DNA from 4 places in the Pseudomonas sp. UTLPPB19802 genome. Region 1 is predicted to be linked to each of the others. Evidence: predicted binding sites of a transcription regulator. Region 1 holds the regulator's gene; each other region holds the start of a gene.
What was found. Region 1 encodes FliA, which starts transcription of late flagellar genes. Its sites were predicted from a motif close to CTAAAGTTTNNNNNNNNNNNGCCGNTAA; they were not measured.
Positions count from the first base shown of each region.

Region 2: the regulator FliA is predicted to act here: its motif matches at 2,325-2,352, upstream of AC6I6U_RS02885 (methyl-accepting chemotaxis protein).
Region 3: the regulator FliA is predicted to act here: its motif matches at 1,584-1,611, upstream of AC6I6U_RS10195 (methyl-accepting chemotaxis protein).
Region 4: the regulator FliA is predicted to act here: its motif matches at 1,917-1,944, upstream of motA (flagellar motor stator protein MotA).

Region 1 covers NZ_AP048545.1:6,363,368-6,366,939, forward strand. The annotation lists gene AC6I6U_RS27810 (chemotaxis protein CheA) at 1-248, opposite strand, end outside; gene AC6I6U_RS27815 (protein phosphatase CheZ) at 263-1,051, opposite strand; gene AC6I6U_RS27820 (chemotaxis response regulator CheY) at 1,074-1,445, opposite strand; gene fliA (RNA polymerase sigma factor FliA) at 1,637-2,377, opposite strand; gene fleN (flagellar synthesis regulator FleN) at 2,374-3,207, opposite strand; gene flhF (flagellar biosynthesis GTPase FlhF) at 3,329-3,572, opposite strand, start outside.
Region 2 covers NZ_AP048545.1:654,241-657,812, forward strand. The annotation lists gene AC6I6U_RS02880 (SRPBCC family protein) at 1-277, shown strand, start outside; gene AC6I6U_RS02885 (methyl-accepting chemotaxis protein) at 328-2,208, opposite strand; gene AC6I6U_RS02890 (sigma-70 family RNA polymerase sigma factor) at 2,478-2,978, shown strand; gene AC6I6U_RS02895 (FecR domain-containing protein) at 2,983-3,572, shown strand, end outside.
Region 3 covers NZ_AP048545.1:2,245,085-2,248,656, reverse strand. The annotation lists gene AC6I6U_RS10195 (methyl-accepting chemotaxis protein) at 1-1,459, opposite strand, end outside; gene AC6I6U_RS10190 (diguanylate cyclase domain-containing protein) at 1,694-3,355, shown strand; gene AC6I6U_RS10185 (tellurite resistance TerB family protein) at 3,365-3,572, opposite strand, start outside.
Region 4 covers NZ_AP048545.1:144,214-147,785, forward strand. The annotation lists gene motB (flagellar motor protein MotB) at 1-994, opposite strand, end outside; gene motA (flagellar motor stator protein MotA) at 998-1,849, opposite strand; gene AC6I6U_RS00670 (HDOD domain-containing protein) at 2,047-3,572, shown strand, end outside.

The DNA of each region.
Region 1 (3,572 bases):
CGACGCTCACCCTTGCGCAGGATGTCGAACACGTTCTCGGCGATGTGACAGCACTCCACCAGCTCATTGAGCTGGAGGAAGCCGGCGCCCCCTTTTACAGTGTGAAAACCGCGAAAAATGGCATTGAGCAGATCCGCATCGTCCGGCCGGCTTTCCAGCTCGACCAGTTGTTCGGACAGTTGCTCAAGAATCTCGCCGGCCTCAACCAGGAAATCCTGAAGGATCTCTTCATCGGCGCCGAAGCTCATGTGTATGGGTGCTCCTAGAATCCAAGGCTGGAAAGCAAATCGTCGACATCGTCCTGGCCGGACACAACGTCTTCACGTTTATCGGCATGAATCTGCGGACCTTCACCCTTTGCCATTTGTTTTTGTGGATCTTTTTGCGCGAGGATGGCTTCGCGGTCATGTTCGATACCGGCAAAGCGATCCACCTGGCTGGCCATCAGCACCAGCTTGAGCAGGTTGCTCTCGACCTCGGTGACCATGTGCGTGACACGCTTGATCACCTGGCCGGTCAGATCCTGATAGTCCTGGGCCAGCAGGATGTCGTTGAGATCGCTCGAGACGGCCTGGGTCTCCTGCTCGCTGCGCGTCAGGAAACTGTCGACTCGCCGGGCCAATGCGCGAAATTCCTCGGCACCGACCTCGCGGCGCATGAAGCGCCCCCAGTCGGCGCTCAGCGCCTTGGCTTCGTCATTCAGGCCATTGACCCGCGGCGTCGCGCTCTCCACCAGGTCCATGGTGCGATTGGCCGCCGCCTCGGTCAGCCTGACCACATAGGACAGGCGCTCGGTGGCGTCGGTGATCTGCGAGACTTCCTCGGCTTGCGGCATGGTGGGATCGATCTGGAAATTGACGATCGCACTGTGCAGCTCGCGGGTCAGCTTGCCGACTTCCAGATACAGGCCGCGGTCACGGGTCTGGTTCAGCTCATGGATCATTTGCACCGCGTCGCCGAAGCGGCCTTTTTCAAGGCTTTCGACCAGTTCGCGGGCATGTTTTTTCAGGGTCGATTCAAAATCGCCCAGAGAAGATTCGTTGTGCTCCATAGCGCCCCCGTGGCGGACTTCATCAACCGATGCGTTCGAAGATCTTCTCGATCTTCTCTTTCAACGCCTGGGCCGTGAATGGTTTGACCACATAACCGTTCACACCCGCCTGGGCAGCCTCGATGATCTGCTCGCGCTTGGCTTCGGCCGTGACCATGAGGACCGGCAGATGCTTGAGCTTCTCGTCGGCACGTACGTGGCGCAGCAGATCGATGCCGGTCATGCCGGGCATGTTCCAGTCGGTGACCAGAAAGTCGATGCTGCCACTATTGAGCACCGGAATGGCGGTGGTACCGTCATCGGCCTCGACAGTGTTGGTGAACCCGAGGTCACGCAACAGGTTTTTGATGATCCGCCGCATCGTTGAAAAGTCATCAACAATGAGGATTTTCATGTTCTTGTTCAATTCGACCTCCAAGCAGTCTTAAACGCGTTTCAGCACCTGGACGCGCTGTTAAATCAATTCGGCACAACACTCGACAAGGCTTTGTACCCTACTGCATGGAAACCACAACCGGCCGAGCCACCGATGCACCGTCACACGCCGCATCGGTCTCGTTCGCAGTGTCCCCACACACTGCCCCGTCAACGCGCTCGCCACTCTCCCAAACGCCCCCGCAAACGGGCTGCGCACTGGCTATGCAACTGGCTGACTCGCGACTCGCTGACCCCCAGCACCTCACCGATTTCCTTGAGGTTCAGTTCCTCGTCATAGTACAGCGACAAGACCAGCCGCTCACGCTCCGGCAAATTGGCAATCGCGTCCGCCAGTGCGGCCTGGAAGCGTTCATCCTCCAGGTCGCGCGACGGTTCGAGATGAGCGCTCGCGCCATCCTCATGCAACCCTTCATGCTCGCCGTCCTGCAACAGGTCGTCGAAACTGAACAGTCGGCTGCCCAAGGTATCGTTCAAAATCCCGTAATAATCATCGAGACTCAATTGGAGTTCGGCTGCAACCTCATGATCTTTAGCGTCGCGACCGGTTTTCGCTTCAATTGAGCGAATTGCGTCGCTGACCATGCGGGTATTGCGGTGCACCGAGCGCGGCGCCCAGTCCCCCTTGCGCACCTCGTCGAGCATCGCGCCACGGATGCGGATACCGGCATAGGTCTCGAAACTCGCACCCTTGCCCGAATCATATTTGGTCGAGACTTCGAGCAAACCGATCATGCCGGCCTGGATCAGGTCTTCGACCTGAACACTGGCCGGCAGCCGCGCCAGCAGGTGATAAGCGATCCGCTTGACCAGGGGCGCGTAACGCTCGATCAATTCATACTGGCTGTCACGCGAGGATTTGGAATACATGCGATAGCCACTTGCAGTCATAGCACCGGTCCCGCACTCGTTTGAAGTACCAGACGTTCGACGAAGAATTCCAGATGCCCACGAGGGTTCGCGGGCAACGGCCAGGTATCGACCTTCTGCGCGATAGCCTTGAACGCCAGGGCGCATTTCGAACGTGGGAAAGCCTCGTAGACCGCACGCTGCTTTTGCACGGCCTTGCGAACGCATTCGTCATAGGGAACGGCGCCCACGTATTGTAGGGCGACGTCCAGGAAGCGATCCGTGACCTTGGTCAACTTGGCGAACAGATTGCGACCTTCCTGCGGGCTCTGGGCCATGTTGGCCAGCACCCGGAAACGACTCATGCCGTAATCGCGATTGAGCAACTTGATCAGCGCATAGGCGTCGGTGATCGAGGTCGGCTCATCGCAGACCACCAGCAACACTTCCTGGGCCGCGCGGACAAAACTGACTACCGAGTCACCAATACCCGCAGCGGTGTCGATCACCAGCACGTCGAGATTGTCGCCGATATCACTGAACGCCTGGATCAGGCCGGCGTGCTGCGCCGGATTGAGATTGACCATGCTCTGGGTCCCGGAGGCCGCCGGCACGATGCGAATCCCGCCAGGCCCTTGCAGCATCACGTCACGCAACTCGCAGCGGCCCTCGACCACATCGGCCAGGGTCCTTTTCGGGGTCAGCCCCAGCAGGACGTCGACGTTCGCCAGCCCCAGATCGGCATCCAGCAGCATGACACGCCGGCCAAGCTCAGCCAGTGCCAGGGACAAGTTCACCGACACGTTAGTCTTTCCGACGCCACCCTTGCCGCCGGTCACCGCAATCACCTGTACGGGATGCATGCTGCCCATGTTCTCTTCTTACCTTGTCTTGCTTAGACGGAAGGCCACATAACTGGCTGCGCTTTCCCGAAGGAAACTGATGCCTGGCAGACCATCGATGTAGATGCGTTGCAACGTCTTCATGGTTACCTCACCCCACTCGCTTGGAGGGGCTGTGGTAGATGTCAGCGAACATATCGGCCATGGCCTCTTCGCTGGGTTCTTCCTGCATTTGCACGCTGACCGCGCGGCTCACCAGCTGGTGGCGACGCGGCAAATGCAGATCGTCCGGAATCCTCGGGCCATCGGTCAGATAGGCCACCGGCAGTTCATGGCTGATGGCCAGGCTCAGCACCTCGCCGAGGCTCGCCGTCTCATCCAACTTGGTCAGGATG
Region 2 (3,572 bases), 1.7 Mb from region 1:
GTCGTTCAAGGATGGCCATCTAGTAGTCGAACAACTCAATAGCCGTGACGAGCAGACGATGCGCATGACCTGGACCACGCTCTACAACACGCTGGGCGTCGGCCAGCTATGGGCGATGATGAGCGTCGAGGCGTTGGCGCAGGACCGCTGTCGGGCGACCTGGACCATCATCGCCGAACCGGCGGCGGCCAGCGCCGAGGATACGCCGGGGTTCCGGCGGTTTATCCAGGAATTCGCCGATGAGGCGATGGGTAATGTGCGGACATTGCTGAGCTGAGGGCAATGCCCGCTCCCACGAGTTCGCAGGAGCGGGCGCGTCGGCAGGGATCAGATCTTGAAGCTGTCGACCAACTGTTTCAGACGACCCGCCTGCTGCGACAGCGCATCGCAATCCTTCAGCGTTTCGTTGAGGTTGGCAACGCCCTGCTGGTTCAGCAGGTTGATCTGGCTGATGTCCATGTTGAGGGCTTCGACCACCGCCGTCTGCTCTTCGGTGGCGGCCGCGACCGACTGGTTCATGCCATCGATCTCGCCAATGCGCTGGGTCACACTGACCAGTCGGGCACCGGCCTGGTTGGCGACTTCGACGCTCTCCTCGCTGGAGACCTGGCTGGCATTCATGGTCGTCACCGCCTCGCGGGAGCCGACCTGCAGCGAGGTGATCATCTTGTGGATCTCTTCCGCCGATTCCTGGGTACGGTGGGCCAGGTTGCGGACTTCGTCGGCCACCACGGCAAAACCACGCCCGGCTTCACCAGCACGGGCCGCCTCGATGGCAGCGTTGAGGGCCAGCAGGTTGGTCTGCTGGGAGATGCCCTTGATCACATCGAGGATGTGCCCGATGTTGTCGGTGCTGGCGTTCAGGGTTTCGATCTGGGTGCAGGACAGGCTGATCTTCTGCGACAGTTCGGTCATCGACTGGATGGTGCGCTCCACCACCTGGCGGCCATCATCGGCCTGCTCGCTCGCACCGCTGGCGTGTTCCGAGGCATCGGCGGCATTGCGGGCGATTTCCTGAGTCGCGGCGCCCAGCTCGTTGATCGCGGCAGCGACGCTGTTGGTTCGCGCACTCTGCTCGTCGGAACCGATGATCGAGGCGTTCGACGAGTTCATCACCCGTTGGGACAGGTCGTGCACCTGGCGGGTGGCCGAGGACACTTCGGCGATCGAGGCATGAATCCGCTCGACGAACTGGTTGAAGGAGCTGGCCAGTTCGCCGAACTCGTCCTTGTGGACGATGTGCAGGCGGCGAGTCAGGTCACCCTCGCCCTGGGCGATATCCTGCATGGCACGGCCCATGGTGGTCAGCGGACGCATCAGCACCTGGATCAACAGGGTCAGCAGCACCGCAATGGCGGCAACGGCAATGAACATCGCGATCAGCGCCGAGGTGCGGAACTTGCTCAGTGGCGCATAGGCCTTGTCCTTGTCGATGGACAGGCCAATGTACCAGTCAGCCGAGGGCAGGCCGACCACCGGGGTGAACGAGAGGATGCGCTCCTGGCCGTTCAGGGTGACTTCCTGGATGCCCTTGGCAATGCGCGGTGCCGAACCTGGATAGATGTCCTTGAGGTTCTTCATCACCTGGTCCTTGTCGGGACTGACGATCACCTGACCGTCCCCGCTGACCAGGAAGGCCTGGCCGATACCGCCGAAGTCCACCGAGTTGATGATCTTCACCAGGGTTTCCAGGCTCAGGTCGCCACCCACCACACCCAGCAGTTGCCCGTTGCTTTTCACGGGCATGGCGATGGTCACCACCAGCCCGCCAACCGAGGCGAGATAAGGTGGGGTGAGCATGGTCTTGTCAGCCGTGACGGCAGCCTTGTACCAGGGGCGCTGGCGCGGGTCGTAGCCATCCGGCATCTTTGCGTCGGGGCGCTGGGTGAAGGTGCCATCGGTCTGGCCGACGTAGGTGAACTGGAAGTTCGAGGTGAATGCAGGTTGCTCCACCAGGCCGGGGTAATCGGCCTTGCTACCTTGGTGAGCGATGTTCTGGGCGAGGTTCTCCAGCACCAGGATGCGCCCGCTCAACCAGTTCTGCACACTGCTGGCGGTGAGGTCGCCAGATTGTTCGACCGATGATTCGAGGTTCTGCCGGATGGTGCTGCGTTGCAGGTAGTCGTTGTAGAGAGTGAACAACGCAAACGCCAGAACCACGACACCGGAGGCGGCCAAAAGGATTTTATGGCTGAATTTAAGATTCATATCATAGGACTTCTTTATGCCGGAAATGGGGGTGCGTACGGGAGACAACATTCCTTGTAGCGGCGCAGGCAGCGTTCCATGGATGCCCTACTTTGGAGCACGCACTATTCATCTTCTTGTCGGCACCACGCAAGGAAAGCTTAGCGAGTTATCGGAAATGTCCTGATTACCCGATGAAAAGAGCGTCGTCACGTGCTGATTCGTGGTTGCAAAAACAATCTCGCTTCAAGACAATGCGACTTATTATCATTTACGCGCCATCAGGCCTCATGTCCTCTCCCGACGCTGCGCTGCATACCCTCTATAGCAATCATCACGGCTGGCTGCATGGCTGGTTGCGTGCACGCCTGGGCAATGCCGCCGATGCCGCCGACCTGGCCCAGGACACCTTCGTCCGCCTGTTACAGCGCACCGAGCGCCTGGAACTCAAGGCGCCCCGGGCATTCCTGCGCACGGTGGCCCGCGGGCTGGTGATCGATCACTGGCGCCGCGAGGAAATCGAACGCGCCTACCGCGACACCCTCGCCCTGCTGCCGGAAGCCGAAGCCCCCAGCGAAGAGTCCCGGGCACTGATCCTCGAATTGCTGGAAAGCATCGCGCGCCTGCTCGAAGGTCTCAAGCCCAAGGTGCGCAAGGCGTTCCTGCTGGCCCAGTGCGAAGGCCTGACCCACAAGCAGATTGCCGAACGCATGGGGCTGTCGCTGCGTACCGTCGAGCGTTATGTCGCCGAAGCGCTCTACCACTGCTACCTCCTGCGTTATGAGGCCTGAACCCGTGGACAGCCCGCTCAACCTGGACACTCGCCCCGCGCCGCAACCGCAGGTCGTCAAGCAGGCTATCCAATGGATGTTGCGATTGCGTAACGAAGCGCCCAGCCCGCGCCTGCAGCAACAATGCCGGCATTGGCGCGCGGCCCACCAGGACCATGAACTGGCCTGGCAGCGGGTGCATGGCCTGCAACGGGAACTGAGCAGCCAGTTGAGCCGGGTGCCCGGTGCCGGGGTGGCGTTCGAAACCCTGGAGAACAGCAGTCGCCAACTGGGTCGCCGCCAGGCCCTCAAGCTGTTGTCCGGCGTGTTGATGCTGGGCTCGGCCGCGTGGCTGGCCAGGGATAGCCTGGCCTGGCAGCAGTGGACCGCCGATTTCGCCACCGCCACGGGCGAGCGCCGCAGCTTCCACCTGCCCGACGGCACCCGCCTGCAACTCGATACCGACAGTGCCGCCGACCTGCACTTCAACGCCGGGCAGCGGCTGATCAGCCTCAATCGCGGCGAGATCATGGTCACGTGCGGCGCCGATCACGCAGTCCCGGTGTCGCGACCGTTGCGGGTCGAGACTCGCCATGGCCTGTTCGAGGGCCAGGA
Region 3 (3,572 bases), 3.3 Mb from region 1:
GCATGCCCTCGTTGACCATCAGCACCCGCGGCGCCAGGGCCTGGACCTGGTGAATGATCTGCGACAGTTGCTCACCGACCTGCTGCACTTCGAACATGCCCCGGCGCACCTCCTCGGAGAACTTGTCCATGCCCATGACCCCGGCGGACACCGCCGACTGGATCTCGCGCACCATCTGCTCGATGTCATAGGTGGCGACGGCCGTCTGGTCGGCCAGGCGGCGCACCTCGGTGGCGACCACGGCGAAACCGCGGCCATACTCACCGGCCTTCTCCGCCTCGATCGCGGCGTTGAGGGACAGCAGGTTGGTCTGGTCGGCGACCTTGACGATGGTCACTACCACCTGGTTGATGTTGCCGGCCTTCTCGTTGAGGATCGACAGCTTGGAGTTCACCAGCTCGGCGGCGCCCATTACCGAATGCATGGTGTCTTCCATCCGCGCCAGCCCCTGCTGGCCAGAGCCGGCGAGCACCGAGGCCTGGTCGGCGGCCGAGGACACCTCGGTCATGGTACGCACCAGATCACGGGAGGTCGCGGCGATTTCCCGCGATGTCGCACCGATTTCAGTGGTGGTGGCGGCGGTTTCGGTGGCCGTCGCCTGCTGTTGCTTGGAGGTGGCGGCAATCTCGGTGACCGAGGTGGTGACTTGCACCGCCGACCGCTGCGCCTGGGAGACCAGGGCCGTCAGCTCGGTCATCATGTCGTTGAAACCGTTTTCCACCGAGCCGAATTCGTCCTTGCGATCCAGGTTCAGGCGGCTGCTCATGTCGCCGGTGCGCATGATCTCGAGAATTTCGACGATCCGCTGCATCGGCGAGGTGATGGCGCGCATCAGCAACCAGCCGCACAGGCCCGCGGCGAGCACCGCGAGCAGCAGGGAAATGACCATGCTGATCTTCGCCGACGACACGGCAGCACTGATGCTGTCGGTGGCACGGTCGGCAACACCCTTGTTCTGCAGGATGATGTCGTTGAGTTCCTTGCGCCCATTCATCCAGGCCGGAGTCAGTTGCAGCTTGAATTGGCGGATCGCCTCATCGTTCTGCTTGCGCTGGTAAAGATCGAGCACATTGGCCAGGGCCTTGGTGTAGGCCTCATGCTCGTGCCTGAAGAGTTCGAATCGCGCCCGGTCCTCGCCGTCGAAGATGGTCTTCTGGTAATTCTCGATCTGCTCGAGCAAACGACTGGCGAAAGCCTTGTACTGTTCCTGGTCGGCGGTGCTGATCACCCCGTCGCCGTTGAAACCGAGCAATTGCTGGGTCAACACATAACTTTCGACCCAGGAGCTGCGGATCATGGTGCTGTAGTAGACGCCGGGGATGGCATCGCTACGCACACTCTCCTCGCTGGACTCGATCGACAACAACCGCGAGTACGCGGCCACGACCATCAACAACATGATCGCGATGATGACGGCAAAACTCGCGAGTATCCGTTGACGCAGAGTCCAGTTCTTCACAATCAGTCCTCGGGAAACATTTCAAATGGAAGGCAGTATAGCCGAGGGTGTGCCATCATTTACCCACAGGCTACGACCGGGATTACAAATGTAAGGAATATAACTTACAGGAGATTTCTCATCCTGAGCGGCTACTTGCCGACATTCTCTACAAAGCCCACCTACGTGGTTGAAAGCAATTGTTGTCGTTCACGAGCCCCATCATTTAGTCATACCGACCATGGGAACTGCTTGATGCCCGTACTGCCGAGCCTGCGTAGCCGCTTTGCCGTTGCCATCGCCTTGTTGGTAAGCGTGCTGAGCTGGCTGCTGGGCTCGTTCATCAGCCATGACTCCAGCGTGCGAATGCGCGCTGAAATTGGCCAGGACCTGGCGGAAGTCTCCTATCAGATGTCAGACCGACTGGACCATGCCATGGCCAGCCGCTTTCATCTCCTGGGCGTCATCAGCCACCTCAAGGTATTGCAGGAAGGTTCCGATCTGGCACAGATACGCCAGTTGCTCGAACAGATGCAACAACAGTTCCCGGATCTGGCCTGGCTCGGCCTGACCGATACCAAGGGCCTGGTCAGGGCCTCGACCGGCGCAATCCTGCAGGACACCAACATCAGCCAGCGCCCGGTGTTCAAGGAAGGGCTCAAGCGTGTCTTCGTCGGCGATGTCCACGAGGCGGTGCTGTTGTCCAGACTGCTGCCCAATCCCAGCGGCGAAACCCTGAAGTTCGTCGACATCAGCCTGCCGGTCTTCAACGGTGCCAGCGGCGATGCCCGGAAAACCGTCGGGGTGCTGGCCGCTCATCTCTCCTGGGCCTGGGCCGAGGACATGCGCCAATCCCTGATGGCGCCGTTGCAGGAACGGCGCAAGGTCGAATTCTTTGTCGTGGCCGCCGACCACCGGATACTGCTTGGCCCGCGTGAAACCATCGGCCAGGTCCTGCAGCTGCCACAGCTCGAGGGCCTGGGCCAGCGGCCACGCTGGGCAGTGCAGCGCTGGCCGGATGGAAAGGACTACCTGACCGGCCTGGCTCCCAGCCGCGGCTACGAAGACTACAAGGGCCTGGGCTGGACGGTGATCACCCGCCAGAGCCTCGACGAAGCCTACGCACCGGCTAAGGAGTTGCAGCGTGACATCCTGGTCTGGGGCGTTGCGCTGGCAGTGATCGTCGCCTTCATCGGCTGGCTGCTGGCAACCTGGTTCACCCGGCCGCTGAAAGCCATCGCCAACGCCGCCGACCGCCTGAGCATCGGTGAGTCGATGGAAATTCCGGAACTCAAGGGCACGCGGGAAATCGTCCAATTGAGCCAGTCGATTCGCCATCTGGTGGACAGCCTGAGCAATCACCAGACGGCCCTGGGCGTGATGGAAAGCCTGGCGCACCATGATGCGCTGACCGGACTGCCCAACCGTGCGGCTCTGGAGAAATACCTGCCACGGGCGCAACAGCGCAGCCAGTCGCATAACAATTGCCTGGCCCTGCTGTACCTGGACCTGGACGGTTTCAAGCCGATCAACGACCAGTTCGGCCACGCCGGTGGTGACGAACTGCTGAAGGAGGTGGCCCGCCGCCTGCGCACCTGCCTGCGTGAAGGCGACATGGTCGCGCGGCTTGGCGGCGACGAGTTCCTGATGGTGCTGCAGGTGCCGCGCGGCGACGCGCTGAATCAGGCCAGGGCCATCGCCAACCGGGTACTCGCCAGCCTGGCGCACTCGATCATGCTGCACCAGGTACCCGCACGGATCGGTTGCAGCATCGGCGGCGCGGTCTGGCCCCTCGACGCCCCCGACCTCAGCGACGTGCTGGGGCTGGCGGACAAGGCCCTTTACCGAGCCAAGCATGCCGGCAAGGGTCAGGCGCACTTTCATCAGGCCGAGGATGTGCTGCCCGGTTATCCGTGAACAGCCTTGTCACTGCGGGACGGCTTGGCGAACCTGCCGTTCCAGCTCCTGGCGCAACCCCGGATCCAGCCGCAACTGGCGCGCCAACTCGTCCAGATAAGCTTTCTCCATGAAGTTCTCCTCATCCACCATCAGCACGCTGGCGATGTACATTTCCGCCGCCATCTCCGGCGTGCTCGCCGCCCGGGCGACCTGAGCCGGGTCCAGCGGCTTGTTC
Region 4 (3,572 bases), 1.2 Mb from region 1:
AGATGTTCAAGCGTTGCCGAACCTCGTGGGCCGGCAGCGGCTGCTTGTCCGCCGGCAGCGCATTCGGATCGGCTGGCGCGGCGCTCGAAGCACCAGGCGCACCCGGGGTCGCCGGTGCGTTGGCATCCGGTTTGGCCTCATCCGCGCCCTGCTCGCCCTCGATGGCCTTCTGGGCCTTCTTGGTCAGCACCACGATATCGATGCGACGGTTGACCGGGTTGAATGGATCGGCCTTGTCGAACAGCGCCGACGAGGCATAACCCACCACCCGCGCCACCTGCGAATCCGGATAACTGCCTGCCACCAGCGCCCGACGTGCGGCGTTGGCACGGTTGGCCGACAGTTCCCAGTTGCCGAAATCGCCGGTGCCCGAATACGGCTTGGCATCGGTATGGCCGCTGATACTGACCTTGTTCGGCACCGCCTTGATGGTGTCGGCCATCGCCAGCAGGATGTCCTCGAAGTAGGGTTTCAGGCGCGCGCTGCCAGAGTCGAACATTGGCCGGTTTTCCGCGTCCATGATCTGGATGCGCAAGCCGTCCGGAGTGATCTCGAACAGGATCTGGTCCTTGAACTTCTGCAGTTGCGGGCTTTCGTCGACCTTGTTCTGCAATTCCTGCAGCAACAACTCCAGGCGCTCCTTCTCGACCTGTTCGGCCATGCCCTCGACCTGGTCGGTGTCGACAGTGACCTTGTCAGGCTGCGGCTGCGACTTCACTTCCGGGTTGAGCGTCTTGTCCGGCGCCAGCGTCGGCGAGCCGCCGAGATCGATGATGTAGGGCGTGCCGCTCTCGGAGAAACCGATCGGGTCCTTGAAGTAGCCGGCGATGGCGATCTTCTGTTCCGGGGTTGCAGTGGATAACAGCCACAACACCAGGAAGAACGCCATCATCGCCGTCGCGAAGTCGGCGAAGGCGATTTTCCAGGCACCGCCATGGTGCCCGCCGCCAAAGCGCTTGACGCGCTTGATGATGATCGGCTGATTATTTTCCATGACTCAGCGACCGCGAACCGCTTGTTCCAGCTCGGCGAAGCTCGGCCGATGCTTCGGATAGAGAACCTTGCGCCCGAACTCCACCGCCAGCGATGGCGGCATGCCGGAAGCCGAGGCCACCAGGGAGGCCTTGATCGCCTCGTAGACGTTCAGCTCTTCCTTGGCATCATGGGCCAGGGATTGTGCCAGCGGGCCGAAAAAGCCGTAGGCCGCGAGAATACCGAAGAAGGTACCTACCAGTGCCGCACCTACGTGCATGCCGATGGCCTTCTGGTCGCCATCGCCCAGGGATGCCATGGTCACCACGATACCCAGTACCGCCGCGACGATACCGAAGCCGGGCATACCGTCGGCAATGCCGGTGACCGCATGGGACGGATGCTCGAGCTCTTCCTTCATGCTCAACAGTTCCATGTCGAACAGGCCTTCCAGCTCGTGGGGAGCCATGTTGCCCGAGGACATGATGCGCAGGTAGTCGCAGACGAATGCGGTCATGCGCTCGTCCTTGAGTACCGCAGGGTACTTGGCGAAGATCGGGCTGGCCGCGGCATCCTCGATATCACCCTCGATCGCCATCATGCCTTCGCGGCGGCTCTTGTTGAGAATTTCGTAGATCAGGCCGAGCACTTCCATATAGAAGGCGTGGCTGAAGCGCGAACCGAACATGCCCAAGGATTTCTTGAACACGTGCATGGTCATGTAGCCGGGGTTCGATTGCAGGAAAGCGCCCAGGGCCGCACCACCGATGATCATCACCTCGAAAGGCTGGATAAGGGCGGCAATCTTGCCGTGGGAGAGCACGTACCCGCCGAGGACGCTCGCGAATACGACAATGATGCCGATGATTTTAGCCATAGAATGAGAGTACTTGTTGAGTCGGGTTCAAGGTCATATTCGGAAGTTAGTAAATCTCTTCTTCTACTTATCGGCAAAACTGCGCCAGACTATAGCCAGTTCAGGCGAAAAGCCAGAAAACCGGCAGCGCATGGCCTGCGCAGCAGTGCCGCCAGAGGCCCAACCGGGCGCACCAACGGTGATGATCACGCTTAATCATGACGAATGAAACGGCTGTGTCCAGTGCAAGACCAAAAACCCTGCAAGGCTGGACCAAGCTGCTGCAGGCTGTGCGCCTGCCCGTCCCGCAGGACAGTCACGACCGCGTCTGCCGAGCCATCCGCGACAGCCGCAGCTCGCTGCGCGATATTGCCGAACTCATGCAGGATAGCCCGGCCCTGGCATTGAGCGTGATCTGCGAGGCCAACCATCACACCCACGGCAGCATGGCCGAGGCGGCCGAAAATCTCGAGATCGCGATCAATCGCCTCGGCCTCAAGCGCACCGAGGAACTGCTCGAGCGCCTGCCGGCAAGGCTGCCGGAAGATATCCCGATTGCCCTGCGACAACTGCAACTGATCAGCCAGCATGCCAGCCAACAGGCCAGCGGCCTGTTCGCCGCACGTCTGGCCAGGCTCTGGCAGGACATCCACTGGGGCAGCCTGCTGTTCCTCGCACCGCTCTGGCCATTGGCCCTGACCCACCCCAAGCTGCTCCAGGCCTGGGAACTGCGCGTAGTGCACAAGCACGAGCCGGCTGCCAAGGTCGAACGGGAGCTGTTCGGCGTCCGCCTGCTGGAGCTGTGCCAGGCCATGGCCGAGCTCTGGCGCCTGCCGGTATGGGTGACCCAGGGTTATCAATTGCTCTTGAACGAACGCAAGACCCTCGTCCAGGCCCTGCATATCGCCCGCGACAGCGACAACCCCCTGCACCAGCAACAGCAACTGGATGCCGACCCGGAACTGCGGCGCTGGCTGAACCAGCCGGCCAATACCGTATTGCTTGCCAACGGCCTGGCCCTGGCGGCGCAACAAGCCTGGGACAGCCCGCATTGCCTGCGCTGGCAGTACCTGTCGAGCCTGTATCTGCAGCAGTCGATGAGCGAGGTGCAGCAGCAGGTCCACCAACAGGCAGCCCAGAGCGCCAACCAGCACGCGATGCAAGACCTGTGGCACCCGGCCGAAGCACTGATCTGGCCCTGGCATGTCCGCCGCGTGCACGCCGACCTGCAACCGGCCGCCGCCCCCACTGCCGAGGCAATGGGCCTGTGGCGCAAGCACTGCGCGCAATTGTTGGCCGAACCCAGTCCGTTCACCAACGCCATGCACCTGACCACCGTGGCCCGCGACGCGCTGGCGGCCTGTGGCCTGCGCCGGGTGATGATCCTGATGACCGACCGCAGCCGCACTGCCCTGCGGGTGCACCAGACTGCCGGCCTGCCGCCAGAGGCACACAACCTTACCCTGCAGGTGGCCCAGAGCACTTTGCTGCAACGCCTGATGAGCCAGCCAGCGCAGGTACGCCTGTCACCGGAAAACGCCCCGCAGTTCCAGGCCTTGTTGCCCAACAGCCTGCGGGCGCAATTCCTGCCCGCCGAGCACCTGCTGCTGCGCTCGCTGAGCAACAACGGCCGGGTGGTGATGGTGGTGCTGGCCGACCAGGAGGGCTCACCGTTCTCGGAGATCACCGTGCAGGCCTTCGGCAAAACCGTGCAATGCATCGAAAAGGCCCTGCACGCCTTTAC